Regions from separate parts of the Streptomyces sp. NPDC006552 genome, predicted to be linked through region 2. Evidence: riboswitches for the same ligand, from Rfam matches in the RefSeq annotation. Region 2 holds a riboswitch; each other region holds the start of a gene.
What was found. A riboswitch is a leader RNA that binds a small molecule or an ion and turns the genes downstream of it on or off. The one in region 2 is predicted to bind cyclic di-AMP.
Positions count from the first base shown of each region.

Region 1: it holds a riboswitch for cyclic di-AMP, as region 2 does, so the genes downstream of both, ABZY33_RS00165 (NlpC/P60 family protein) here and ABZY33_RS20580 (M23 family metallopeptidase) in region 2, are expected to answer to the same signal.
Region 3: it holds a riboswitch for cyclic di-AMP, as region 2 does, so the genes downstream of both, ABZY33_RS03055 (LysM peptidoglycan-binding domain-containing M23 family metallopeptidase) here and ABZY33_RS20580 (M23 family metallopeptidase) in region 2, are expected to answer to the same signal.
Region 4: it holds a riboswitch for cyclic di-AMP, as region 2 does, so the genes downstream of both, ABZY33_RS09705 (transglycosylase family protein) here and ABZY33_RS20580 (M23 family metallopeptidase) in region 2, are expected to answer to the same signal.

Region 1 covers NZ_JBEXOS010000001.1:40,465-43,765, forward strand. The annotation lists gene ABZY33_RS00160 (hypothetical protein) at 125-478, shown strand; gene ABZY33_RS00165 (NlpC/P60 family protein) at 518-1,663, opposite strand; cyclic di-AMP (ydaO/yuaA leader) riboswitch at 1,706-1,877, opposite strand; gene pcrA (DNA helicase PcrA) at 2,150-3,301, shown strand, end outside.
Region 2 covers NZ_JBEXOS010000034.1:59,666-62,966, reverse strand. The annotation lists gene ABZY33_RS20585 (aldo/keto reductase) at 1-85, opposite strand, end outside; gene ABZY33_RS20580 (M23 family metallopeptidase) at 140-1,177, opposite strand; cyclic di-AMP (ydaO/yuaA leader) riboswitch at 1,189-1,347, opposite strand; gene ABZY33_RS20575 (PP2C family protein-serine/threonine phosphatase) at 1,591-2,691, opposite strand; tRNA gene ABZY33_RS20570 (tRNA-Met) at 2,846-2,919, opposite strand; gene ABZY33_RS20565 (hypothetical protein) at 3,072-3,301, shown strand, end outside.
Region 3 covers NZ_JBEXOS010000003.1:123,462-126,762, forward strand. The annotation lists gene ABZY33_RS03050 (SGNH/GDSL hydrolase family protein) at 108-926, opposite strand; gene ABZY33_RS03055 (LysM peptidoglycan-binding domain-containing M23 family metallopeptidase) at 1,049-1,798, opposite strand; cyclic di-AMP (ydaO/yuaA leader) riboswitch at 1,804-1,969, opposite strand; gene ABZY33_RS03060 (tyrosine-protein phosphatase) at 2,354-3,151, shown strand; gene ABZY33_RS03065 (DUF6126 family protein) at 3,159-3,301, opposite strand, start outside.
Region 4 covers NZ_JBEXOS010000011.1:95,447-98,747, reverse strand. The annotation lists gene eno (phosphopyruvate hydratase) at 1-342, opposite strand, end outside; gene ABZY33_RS09705 (transglycosylase family protein) at 604-1,311, opposite strand; cyclic di-AMP (ydaO/yuaA leader) riboswitch at 1,316-1,461, opposite strand; gene ABZY33_RS09700 (transglycosylase family protein) at 1,643-2,701, opposite strand; gene ABZY33_RS09695 (transposase) at 2,863-3,301, opposite strand, start outside.

The DNA of each region.
Region 1 (3,301 bases), on a different contig from region 2:
CGGCCTGGCGGCGGATTGTACGGAACTGGTTCTTTTGTTACGGGTGGTGGCGGAGGGTGACAGAGTGCTGTCCGGGGACGCCCGGCGATCGTGGGGAAACAGCGCCCGGTTAGGCTCCGGAGCCATGGACGTACTCATCCATCTCTTCGTCGGCCTGCACATCATCGGCATCGCGGCGCTGCTCGGCGGTTTCCTCACGCAGATGGCGGCGATGGGGCGCGGCACCGCCCGGTTCACCAAGGCGATGCTGCACGGCGCCCTGACCATGCTCGTCACCGGCGTCGCCCTGGTCGGTCTCGACCAGGCCGACGACTCCCCCGTGAACAACATCAAGATCGGCGTGAAGCTGGCGGTCCTGATCGTCGTCCTCGGCATCGTGTACGTGAAGCGCGACGAGGAGACGGCGGAGAAGGGCCTGTTCGCGGCGGTCGGCGGGCTGACGATGGCCAACATCTTCATCGCGGTGCTCTGGACCTGAGGGACCTGAGGGGCCCCGGGGGACCCCGGGGCCCGGGCGTCAGGCGGGACGCACCACGCTGTGGATCGAGCCGGTGCCGTCGTAGTAGATGGACTCCTCGCGGACGGACGCGCCCGGCTTCGGCGCGTGGATCATCATGCCGTCGCCGAGGTACAGGCCGACGTGGCTGATGTCGTCGTAGAAGAACACCAGGTCGCCCGGTTGGATCGACGAGAGCGGGATCGTCGTGCCGGCCTCCACCTGGTCCCACGTGGTGCGCGGCAAGGTGATGCCGGCCGCCTTCCAGGCCGCCTGGGTCAGGCCCGAGCAGTCGTAGGAGTCCGGACCCGTGGCGCCCCACACGTACGGCTTGCCCTCCTGGGACTTGGCGTAGGCGAGCGCCCTGGCGGCCTTGGCCGCGTATCCGGAGGAGCCGCCGGCCGGCGCCTCCGTGGTACCGCCGCCGGACGAGCCGGAGCCGGCCTGCTGCCCGGCGCTCTCCTCGGCCGCCTGCTGCTTCTCCTCCTCCGCCTTCTGCCGGGCGGCGAGATCGGCGGCCTTCTTGCGGGCCGCCGCTTCCTTCTTCTTCTCGATCGCCGCGAGCCGCCGCTTCTCCTCGGCGGTCAGCTTCGACAGCAGCCGGCGGGCGTCGGCCAGCTTCGTCTGCACGCTCTGCTTGGAGGTCTTCAGGTCGGTCTGCGAGGACGTGAGCTGCTGGAGGCTCTCCTGCGCCTCGGTGCGCTTCTTCGCGGTGCTGAGCTGCTGCTTCTGGTAGTCGTCGACCGCGTGCTTCTGGTCGGCGGTCATGCGGCTCATCAGCCGGTTCTGCGCGAAGTAGTCCTCGGGGTCGTCCGCGAGGAACATCGTCGCCGTGTCGCCGATCCCGCCCGAACGGTACTGCTGGGCGGCGAACCGGCCCAGCTCCTGGCGGGCCGAGTTCAGCTTCTCGGTGCGCTGCGCGATGTCGTCGAGGAGGCGGTCGACCTGCTTCTTCTTGCCGTCGGTCTGCTCCTTGGCGGAGTTGTACTTCTGCGTGGCGACCTCAGCCTGCCGGTACAGGCTGTCGACCTTCTTCTGCACCTCTGCCAGGTTCGGCCGGTCCGGCCGGGCGGGGGCCGCCTGGGCGCTCTGCGAGAGGAGGGCCACCGAGGTGAGGGCGACGGTCGTGATCCCGACCGCGGGGGTGGTGCGAAGGCCGCCGGTCATCCGGGACCGGGCACGCGGCTTGCGGTGCGACGCCAAGGAGGCGACTCCTTCCGTGGTCCGCCTACCGGGTTAGCTGACGGGTTCGGGCGTACGGAAGGCTGCCCTACGGCCGCCGCCCCTCGTGCTGACGGGCGGCTGCGCCGACTCACCCCAAGTTCTCGGTGGGTCCCCGGTTCCCTGCCTCACGGCGTACGGGACTCGGCGGGGGCTGCTCGTTCGCCGCGGTGTTCGCGGCGGGGGGACGGGCCGCCCGCGCAGCACCGTAGCCAACTCGTGTCGCCGCTGTGAAGGTTGCTGGTCGATATGCCCGATACATTTTCGTGACCTTGGCGACACCGGGCAGTTGTCGCACCCATCGCGTCCGCTCGGTCACTGTGGGTGCGCCCTTCGGTCCCTCGGCCGGGAGACGCCGCTGACCTGCCGATATGGGCAGTGTGGGGAAGGTGGGGGCGGGGTGTCGGTGCGGCCGCCTAGACTCGTGAGGCGATGAGCAGCCTCTTTGACGACAGCTTCCTGGCGGGCCTCCAGAACCGGACCGAGGGCCCCCCGCCGCCGCCCGACAGCGAGCACGACGGACCGGAGCCCGAGCCGATCCCGGACGACCTGTTCGGCGGGAAGTTCGACGTGCCTCCGGCCCGGGACGCCTACTACCGCGGCGGCGCGCCCCGCCCCGCCCTGGACCCGGCGGCCCTGCTCGACGGGCTGAACGAGAACCAGCGGGCGGCCGTCGTGCACGGCGGCTCCCCGCTGCTCATCGTCGCGGGCGCCGGCTCCGGCAAGACCCGCGTCCTCACCCACCGCATCGCCTACCTGCTGGCCGAGCGCGGCGTCCACCCCGGCCAGATCCTCGCGATCACCTTCACGAACAAGGCCGCGGGCGAGATGAAGGAGCGCGTCGAGGCCCTGGTGGGCCCGCGGGCGAACGCGATGTGGGTCTCCACCTTCCACAGCGCGTGCGTGCGCATCCTGCGCCGCGAGTCCAAGAAGCTCGGGTTCACCTCGTCGTTCTCGATCTACGACGCGGCCGACAGCAAGCGGCTCATGGCCCTGGTCTGCCGCGACCTGGACCTGGACCCGAAGAAGTTCCCGCCGAAGTCCTTCAGCGCCAAGATCTCGAACCTGAAGAACGAGCTGATCGACGAGGAGGACTTCGCGAAGACGGCGGCCGACGGCTTCGAGAAGTCCGTCGCCCAGGCGTACGCGATGTACCAGTCGCGGTTGAGGGAGGCCAACGCCCTCGACTTCGACGACCTGATCATGACCACGGTCAACCTGCTGCGCGCCTTCCCCGACGTCGCGGAGCACTACCGCCGCCGCTTCCGCCACGTCCTGGTCGACGAGTACCAGGACACCAACCACGCGCAGTACGCGCTCGTGCGCGAGCTGGTCGGGCCCACGGACGGGGAGGACGCGGACCCGGCCGAGCTGTGCGTCGTCGGTGACGCGGACCAGTCGATCTACGCGTTCCGCGGCGCCACGATCCGCAACATCCTCCAGTTCGAGGAGGACTACGCGGACGCGACGACGATCCTCCTGGAGCAGAACTACCGCTCCACGCAGACGATCCTCAGCGCGGCCAACGCGGTCATCGAGCGCAACGAGTCGCGCCGCCCGAAGAACCTGTGGACGAACGCGGGC
Region 2 (3,301 bases):
TCCACCCGAACACGTTCCCGCCGAGGGCGAGCGGAAAGACCTCCAGGTCCGAGGAGCCGAGCGGGCGCAGGGGAGAAGTAGTCATGCCCCGATTGAACGCCCCCGCGGAACGCGCGGTCCCGCCGGGGGCGCCGGCGGGTCAGGGCGTCAGGCCCTTGCCGCGCAGCCAGGCCGCGGGGTCGATGCCGGTGGCGTCCCCGCCGGGGTGGACCTCCAGGTGGAGGTGGGCGCCCGTGACGTTGCCGGTGGCGCCGACGCGGCCGATGACGTCGCCGGTGGCGACGTGCTGACCGACGCTGACGTTCATCGACGACTGGTGGCAGAACCACAGTTCGGTGCCGTCGTCGAGGGTGATGATCGTGCGGTAGCCGTACGCGCCCGCCCAGCCGGCCTCGGTGACGGTGCCGCCGTGGACGGCGTAGATCGGTGTACCGGTGGAGGCCGCGAAGTCCAGGCCCGTGTGGTAACCGGAGGACCACATCGATCCGGGCTGCCCGAAGGTGCCGGTGAGCGTGTACGAGGCGATGGGGAGCCGGAAGCTCTTGGCCAGCTTGGCGAGCCGCTCGGCCTCGGCCTTCTTCTCGGCCTCCTCCCGGGCCTTCTTCTTGTCGGCGGCGGCCTTGGCCTCCGCCTTCTGCTGCTTGGCGGCGGCCTCGTCGGCGGCCCGCTGTGCGGCGGCCTGCTCGGCCGCGGCCTGCGCGGTGGCGTCGGCGGCGTCCTGCTGCGTCTCGGCCTGCTGCATGATCCGGGCCCGCAGCGCCTCGCCCGCACCCGCCCGGCCGGTGCCCATCGTGGTGAGGGGGGCGGCGGAGGCACCGGACGGGGAGTCGGCGCTGTCGGACATGAGCGCGCCCACGCCCGGCAGCGACTTCGCCGCGGGGAGCGAGTCCTTGACCGCGGAGAGGTCGGGCATGGAGATCCGGACGGCGGGCTTGCCGCCCTGCGCGGTGGCGATGCCGCCCGCGCCGACGGCGGCGATCACGCCGACGCCCAGGACCGTGGAGCTGCGCGCGAGCCCACCGCGCTGACGGGCCACGCGGTGCCTGCCGCGGACGGGACGGACGGACTCCTCGGTGGGATTCCACTCCTCCCAGCTCTCCTGCTCGACACCGGCCTCGCCGTCGGCGGGGCGGGCGGAGTACCCGGAGAACTCGGGGGCAGGACGGTTCGACGCCACGGGGGCGCTCTCCTTTCCTTCCTTCTCGCCTACCGGGTTAGCTGACGGGTTCGGAGCAGGAAGGTCTCCTACGAGCACGGTCCGGCGCCCGAAAAGCGACGGAACGGTGCCTGATTCACCCCAAGTTGGTGGTTCCCCGGCTCCCTTACGGGATTAAGCGTGTGCGCACGGAGCCGTCGCTTGTGACGGCTGGGACGACCGCGCTGCGTTATCGAACGTTAATAGACAGCCGATAGTAATTCCAAGCTGTTCCCACTGATCGTTCACGTCTTTGGCCTGGACTTATAGCTCAATACCGGCAGGAAACGGGCGAGTTGCTCGACGGTTTTGGCCTGCGCTAAACACATCAATTTCTGACGGAGTGTCAATCGTTATGCGCAGGGACGCCGTTCGATCACCCCTCGTGACGGTGATCAGGACCGGCGCACGGCGAGCAGCGCCATGTCGTCGGTGGCGCCGCCCCCGGTGTGCCGGCGTACTTCTTCGGCCAGCTCCGCGAGCAGCTCCTCGGGCCCCGGGAAGATCCGGCCCGCGAGCCGGGCCGCCGGGTCGTAGAAGACGCCCCGCGCGTCCCGCGCCTCGGAGAGCCCGTCGGTGTAGAGCAGGAGCGTCGCCCCGGCCGGGAACTCCGCCTCGGTCGCCCGGTCCGGCCAGGAGCCCAGCTCGCCCAGGCCGAGCGGCAGCGCCGACTCCGCCGGTGTGACCATCCGGACCGTGCCGTCGCCGAGCAGCACGACCGGCTCGGGGTGGCCGCGGTTGAGGACGCGCAGGAGCCGGCCGCCGTGCGGGATCTCGGCGAGCACGGCGGTGGTGAACCCCTCGAAGTCGTCGATGCCGCGCCGCCGTGACCCCTCCCGCGCCAGCGCCCGCTCCAGCCGCTGGGCGACCGCCTCCAGGCTCTCCTCCTGCTCCGCGGCCTCCCGGAAGGCCCCGATGACCACGGCTACGGCGGCGACCGCGCCCATGCCCTTGCCCCGTACGTCCCCCACGACTATCCGCACCCCGTGCGGCGTGTCCTGCACCGCGTACAGATCGCCGCCGATGAAGGCGTCGGCCTGCGCCGCCTCGTACCGCGCCGCGATGGCCAGGCCCCCGATCCGCCCGGCCGGCTCCGGTAACACCGCCAACTGCGCGGCCTCCGCGATCTGCCGCGCCGACGCCAGCTGCTCGTCGCTGCGGCGCTTGATCCGGTTGATGAAGCAGGCCAGGACGCAGACCGTGGCCACGGTGGCGATCTCGGTGTAGACGCCCGCGTGGAAGGCGGTGTAGCGCAGGTGGACGGTGACGATGGCGGCGATCGAGACGGCCCCGGCCGTGATCGTGCTGCCCAGCGAGAAGAACGGGGCGACGACCAGCGGAGCGGCGCTGAACAGGGGCGAGCCGGCGAACCCGGACGGCGTGCAGTACTCGTAGACCGCGCCGCCGGCGATCAGCAACAAGGGCAGCACCCGCAGGAAGGCACGCGTACCGACGGCGTCCGTCGCGCGTCCGTGCCGGCCTCCTTGCTGCCCCACCACTCGTCTCCTGCCACGTCCGCGCCCGGATTACGGCGTCGGTCCAAGGGTTCCCGGGCCGCGGGCCGGGGGCGAGCGCTGCTGCTCCGTCCGGGTCAGGACGCGCAAACAGGCCGAGGCCGGAATCTCGAAAGATTCCGGCCTCGGCCTTCAGTAGCGGGGACAGGATTTGAACCTGCGACCTCTGGGTTATGAGCCCAGCGAGCTACCGAGCTGCTCCACCCCGCGTCGATGAATGCAACACTACGCCATCAGGGACGATGAAAGCCAATCGGCTCCCGCGGCGGCGCCCGCTCGTACGGTCGGCCGCCCTGTAGACCTGTCGGGTCAGGGTCGTGGCCCTCCCGTGTCCGGTCCGTCGTGTCCGCCGTTAGGGAGACATGACCTCAACTCGACGAGCCCTCACCGCTGTCCTGCTCGCTGTCGGCGCCACCGCGATCGCGGCCCCGGCCGTGCAGGCCGACACGATGCCCAACACCGCGGGCAACATGATCTCCCCCACCGCGACGCTCGACGCGGTCTCCACCATGGCCGTCCCGGCCGCGCACCGCGACGAGGTGCCCCGCACCGCCGAGCAGCTCCAGGGCCTCAACCAGCTGAACAAGCTGAG
Region 3 (3,301 bases), on a different contig from region 2:
GCGGGTGACGCCACTCCGCCCGGTCACCTCGATGAGCGCTTTGGAACGGCTGTGCGCGCCACTTGGAGGAGAGAGGAGACCGGACCGGCGCTACGGCGCCACGTGGTTCAGGACGCGGACTCCAGGTGCAGCTTGATCAGGTGCGGGTCCACGAACCCCTTGGCCATCACGCGGTCCCCGGAGGACTCGCCGCGCAGCCGCCGCCCGATCCACGGCACCAGGAACTCGCGCGCCCAGTGGATGTCGTCGCGCCGCACCGCGAACGTGCCGCGCGGCGGCAGCAGCGGCCAGGCCTGCTCCGGGTCGGCGGGGACCTCGATGCCGAGCGCCTGCGCCGCGCGCAGGGCGACCCGGGTGTGCCCCTCGGCGGAGAGGTGGAGCCGGTCCTCGTCCCAGGCCCGGCGGTCCTGGACGGAGCGCAGGGACCACAGGTCGAGCACGGGGCAGCCGTACCGGTCGGCGATGGCGCGCACATGCATGTTGTACGTGGCGATCTTGCCGCGCAGGTGCTTGAGCACGGCCACGTCGCGGGTGTCGAAGCCGGTGGCCACCATGACGGTGCCGCAGGCCTCGGCGAGCCGCGCGACGGCCTTCTCGAACCGTTCGGCCACGTCGTCCGGGTCGGTGCCGGGCCGGATGATGTCGTTGCCGCCGGCGACCAGGGTCACCAGGTCGGGGGCGAGTTCGACGGCCCGCGGGACCTGGTCGGCGACGATCTGGTCGATGAGTTTGCCGCGCACGGCGAGGTTCGCGTACTGGAAGGTGTCCTCGGCGACGCGATCGTCCAGGAGGACGGCGAGCCGGTCCGCCCAGCCTACGTAACTGCCGTCGGGTCCGGGGTCCCCGACGCCTTCGGTGAAGCTGTCCCCCACCGCCGCGTAGGACCGAATCGTGCCGCTGCCGAGTGATCTCGATTCGTTTGCCACGACCACACATCTTTCACCTCGGCGTGTGACCTACGCCAACGTAACCAGGGGTTGACGTGGGGTGAGAAAACGCACGCGGCGCCCGGGGAATAACCCCGGGCGCCGCAAGGATCGCGCGTGGCTCAGAGGGTGACGCCGTGGTCGCGCAGGTACGTCAGCGGGTCGATGTCGGAGCCGTACTGCGGCGAGGTGCGGATCTCGAAGTGCAGGTGCGGTCCGGTGACGTTGCCGGTGGCCCCGGAGAGGCCGATCTGCTGGCCGGCGGTGACGGTCTGCCCGGCCGAGACGCCGATCGAGGACAGGTGGGCGTACTGCGAGTAGTCGCCGTCGGCGTGCTTGATGACGACCTCGTTGCCGTAGCTGCCGTCCCAGCCGGCGGAGACGACGGTGCCGGCGCCGACGGCCTTGACGGCGGTACCGGTGGAGACCACGAAGTCGGTGCCGGTGTGGTAGCCGCTGGACCACGAGGAGCCGGAGGCGTGGTACGCCGTGCCGACGGGTCCGTCGACCGGCTTCACGTAGTCGGCGGTGGCGGTGCTCGTCGTGGTGGCGGCAGCCGGGGCCGCGCCCTCGAGCGTGAGCTGCTGGCCGGGCTTGATGAGGCCCGCGTCGGCGCCGACGACCTTCTTGTTGGCCTCGTACAGCTTCTGCCAGCCGCCGTCGACGTGCTGCGCGGCGGCGATCTTCGCGAGCGTGTCACCGGCCTTGACCGTGTACGTCGTGGCGGCCGGGGCGGCGTCGCCGGTCGCCGCGTGGGCGCCGGTGGCGCCGATCAGCGGCAGGGCGAGCGCGGCCCCGCCGGCCGAGGCGACGGCGGCGGCGCGGGTGAGGCGCTGGGTCGTGGAACGGCGGTGCTTTCCCTTGGCGGGCATGGCGCTTTTCCTCTCCGTCGCCTACGAGGTGAGCTGTCGGGTTCGGGCTGGAGCTGCCCGGCCGGACCCGCGGACGGATTCGGCTTCACCCCTAGCCGCATGGGGAATTCCCGGCGGCGTCCTGCCTGTGGGTCCCCCGTTCCTGCCGTCACGGGTCGTCATGGTGGGAATCCGGGCGGCGGCAGGATTAGGCGTTCCGTCCGGATGGAAGGGCGACAGTAAGCCGGTCGACAAGACGGCGACAAGCGCCGAATTCACCGGCGGGGTTGCTTTCTTGATCGTCCGGGAGTTCGCCGTGTCACCCTGCGTGGATAACGGCGCTTTGCCCAGCCCTTACCTTCCGGGAATTTCCGCCGCGAGAATTCGGGACGGCCGCTACGGGCCGTCACGGTTATGAGCCTGCTCACGCGAACCACCCAATGCCCTTTTATTTATGGATGGTTATTAATAAAAGGTCCGAAACGGACAGAAGGTTGCCTCGGGAACTCATGTCGTATCGTCAGGACCGCGTTCGCCGGCGAGGAACGCCGGTGACCCGATCGCGAGGAGCCCCCTGTGACGCAGCACGTCCCGTCCACCGAGCCCGAGCTGTCCGGAGTGCGCAACTTCCGTGACGTGGGCGGTCTGCCGACCGTGGACGGCCGGCGCGTGCGCCCGGGTGTGCTCTTCCGCAGCGGCCACCTCGCCCACGCCACCGCCGAGGACGCCGCGTTCCTCGCGGGGCTCGGCCTGCACACGGTCTTCGACTTCCGCAACGCCGCCGACCAGCGCCTGGAGGGCGCCGACGTCGCCCTGCCCGGGACGCGCAACGTGAACCTGCCGCTGACCGACCCGGCGGACGGCGCCGAGTTCTGGCAGATGGTCCGCGACGGTGACATAGACCAGCTGCGCGCCCTGCTCTCCCAGGGCCGCGCGGCGAACCGCATGATCACGTCGTACCGCGCGATCATCTCGCGGCGCACCGCGGAGCACAGCCGCGTCCTGCACGCGCTCGCCGAGGACAGCACGCCCGCCCTCATGCACTGCGCGGCCGGCAAGGACCGCGCGGGCCTGTCGATCGCGGTGACGCTGCTCGCCGTCGGCGTGGAGCGCGACGCCATCGAGGCGGACTACCTGGCGTCGAACGCCACGCACCGCCGCTACAAGGTGCGCCGCACCTCCACCTCGGGCGACGCCTACGCCCCCGAGGTCATGGAGCTGCTCAGCCCCCTCTTCGACGCGCGTGCGAGCTATCTGCACGCCGCCTTCGAGACCATCGCACAGACCTGGGGAACCGTGGACCGCTACTTCGAGGAGGGCCTGCGGTTCGGCGCGGCCGACCGCGACCGGCTGCGCGAGCGCCTCCTCGACTGACGGCGGGCTACTGGCCGCCCCCCAGGGTGAAGAGCATGTAGATGAAGGCCGCGAGCGCGTGCCCCGCGAAGACGTACACGAGGACCCGCACCCAGATGCCGCGCGGCAGCTTGTCCTCGATGTCCCGCCGGGCGGGCCGCTCCTCCGGGG
Region 4 (3,301 bases), on a different contig from region 2:
GACGCCCAGGATCGCGTTGGCGCCGAGCGAGCCCTTGTTGTCGGTCGCGTCCAGGTCGAACATCGCCTGGTCGATCAGGCGCTGCTCGGTGGCGTCGTAGCCGACGAGCTCCGGGCCGATCTGCTCGATGACGGCGAGGACGGCCTTCTCGACGCCCTTGCCCTGGTAACGGTTGGGGTCACCGTCACGGAGTTCGATGGCCTCGAAGGCACCGGTGGAGGCACCGGACGGAACAGCAGCACGACCCGTGCTGCCGTCGTCGAGGCCGACCTCGACCTCGACCGTGGGGTTGCCTCGGGAGTCCAGGATTTCCCGGGCTACGACGACGTCGATGGACGGCACGAGCATCTCCTTCTGGGATGTGACACAACAGTGCGGGCGGCTGGCCCGCACCCCTGAGCGTAACCGGCTCCGGGGCATCGGCCAGCCGACCGACCGTCTCGTGGACAACGCCGACAGCGAAATGTTTCCAAACGGAACAAAGACGGCGACCCCCGTCCCGGAGACCAGGACGGGGGTCGCCGGCGAGAGCGGCCCATCAGGGGCGGCGCGGTGGGGTCCGGCGTCCGCCGACGCCGGTGCCCGCCCCTGCGCGGGGTTCTCCTACTTGAGGTGCAGCTGCTGGTCCGGGTAGATCAGGTTGGCGTCGCTGATGATGTCCTTGTTGAGCTTGAACACCTTCTGCCAGCTGGTCCCGTGCGCCTCGGCGATCTTGCTGAGCGTGTCGCCGGTCTTCACCTTGTACTCGCCGTCACCCTTCTCGACCTTCTTGCCGGTCGGGGTGGTGACGGTCTTCTTCGGCGTCTGCTGCTGCGGCTGCGCCTGCTGCTGCGGCTGCTCACGCTGCTGCGAGCGGGTCGTCGTGGAGGAGTCGGAGCGCTCCTGCTGCTGCGGCTGCGACTGCTGCGACGACTCGGCCGGAGCGGAGTTGCTGGTGTCGGCGCCGGACAGGCCCACGCCACAGCTCGGCCAGGCACCCTTGCCCTGCGCGGCCAGCACCTTCTCGGCGACGGATATCTGCTGCGCCTTGGACGCCTGGTCGGCGGAGGAGGCGTAGGAGGTGCCGCCGTACGCGGCCCAGGTCGAGGACGAGAACTGCAGGCCGCCGTAGTAGCCGTTGCCCGTGTTGATCGACCAGTTGCCGCCGGACTCGCAGGCCGCGACCTGGTCCCACTCGGAGGTGGAGGCGGCGGAGGCGCCGGTGGCACCCATCAGCGGAACGGCGACGGCGGCACCGGTGACACCGGCGAGCGTGGCGACACGGACGGCCTTGGACGGGCGACGGTGCTTGCCCTTGCTGGAGAACAGCATGAAGAGATCCCCTCACCGACGCCTACGAGGTGAGCTGTCGGGTTCGGACCAGTGAGTGTCCGGCGCGCATCCTGTGCGCGGCTTGACCCCAAGCCGGTTGCCCGGCACTTACCTTGGGTCCCCCGCTCCTGCCTACGGCGCTGACGCGTCGACTGTTCCCGTACGGACGTCGGCAGGATTCGGCGTGACGTCCGTCGGGGCCCGCTGTGGCGAGCGGTCACGACCGTAAGCAGTCGATCCGCCCGATTTCAAAGACGATCAGGGTCTTTGAGACTCATGTCTCACTCACGCATAACTGGACATACGAGCCTCAACCACCCCTGAACTCCCGCTACTTTTCCACCGTTTCGAGACCAAGATCCAGACTCTGACCAGGAAGGATGAGGTCGGGGTCGGAACCGACCGTCTTCTTGTTCAGGTCGTAGAGCGCATCCGACCCGCCCCGCACGTCGTGAGCCTCCGCGATGTCCCACAAGTTGTCGCCGGAGCGGACCGTGTACGTCCCGTCGGCGCGCTGCTCCTCGCGCGAGGCGTGACGCCCGTCACCCTGACGGGAGGCGGAGGCGTCGTCCGAGGCGCGGTCGCCGCGGTGGCGGCCGGCCTCGTCGGCGTCCGCGGAGGGCTCGGAGTCCGCAGAGCCGGAGCCCGTGGAGCCGGACTGCCCCGACCCGTCACCCTTGTCCGCCTTGTCTGTCTTGTCCGCCTTGTCTTCCGTGCCGTCCGCCGCCCGGCCCGTCGCGGTGGAATCCGGCTCGTCGCTCGCTCCGTCACCAGCCGCGTCACCGGCCGTGCCGTCGGAGGCGTCGGCCGACGGGGCGTCGGAGGCGGTGCCTCCGGCCGCGTCCGAGGCGTCCGGGGTGGCGGAAACGCCCGACGTGCCGGCGCCGCGTTCCGCGTGATTCTTCTCTCCCGCGGTGTCCGAGGAGCCGGCGGGGTCACCGGAGTCCGCCGAACCGGACGTACCGGACGGCTGCGGGGAGGCGCTGACTCCCGGGTCGACATCAGCCGTGTCGTCACCCTGCGTGAGGCCCGCGACGACCGAACAACTCGGCCAGGCGCTCGGCCCCTTGGCGGCGAGCGCCTTCTCGGCGACGGCGATCTGCTGCGAACGGCTGGCGTCGTCGGCGCGCGGGGCGAAGTCGAGCCCGCCGTAGCGCTCCCACATCTCCTGGGAGAACTGGAACCCGCCGTAGTAGCCGTTGCCCGCGTCCAGGCTCCACTGGCCGCCGGACTCGCACTCGGCGAGCTTGTCCCAGGTGGTGGTGGAGGCGGCGCTCGCGCTGGTCGCCGCGAGCAGCGGGATCGCGATGGCGCTGCCGGTGACCCCGGCGGCGACGACGAGAGCAGGGGCCTGACGGGGGCGACGGTGTCGACCGTTCCCGGAGAGCATGCGGTTGCCTTTCGCGAGACTGATGCGGCACGCGACATGAGTGGCGGAAGTGGTGCCGGTTGTGCCTGTGTCGCGATGACTGGTGAACGTAGCGGGACTCGAACGCTTGTCACAAGTCGATGCAGCGCAGATCACGTGAACATCACAATCCTGACAGGGCGTCAGTCATGGAGGTCTTTCGGACGGTTGCATCCAGCGGACTTGATCTCGTATACGACCTCCAGTGCCGGGACCGACTCCTCTCGCCGGGCTTCTGACCCACCGCCTCTCGCGTTCAGCACGTCCATGAGCGGTGGCCAGAACCCCCTCTTGAACCAGGAGTTCTGCCGGTCCTTGATCTGCCCGTGCGGGCCGTATCGCGCAGGGAGTTCGTCCCACAGGCACCCCGTGCGCAGCCGGTGGAGAATGCCGTTCAGCTGCGTCCGGATATCAACGGACCCGCGGACGAACTGGCGCCTCGGGAAGAAGGCCGCCATCGCCTCCTCGACCACCTCCCATCGCGCCTCCGTCACGTCATCGGGCACGAGCACGCCTGTCTGAAGGTGCCAGTCCGTCACCTTGCACCCGACACCGGTCCGCTGCCGCACCCGCTCAAGCGGC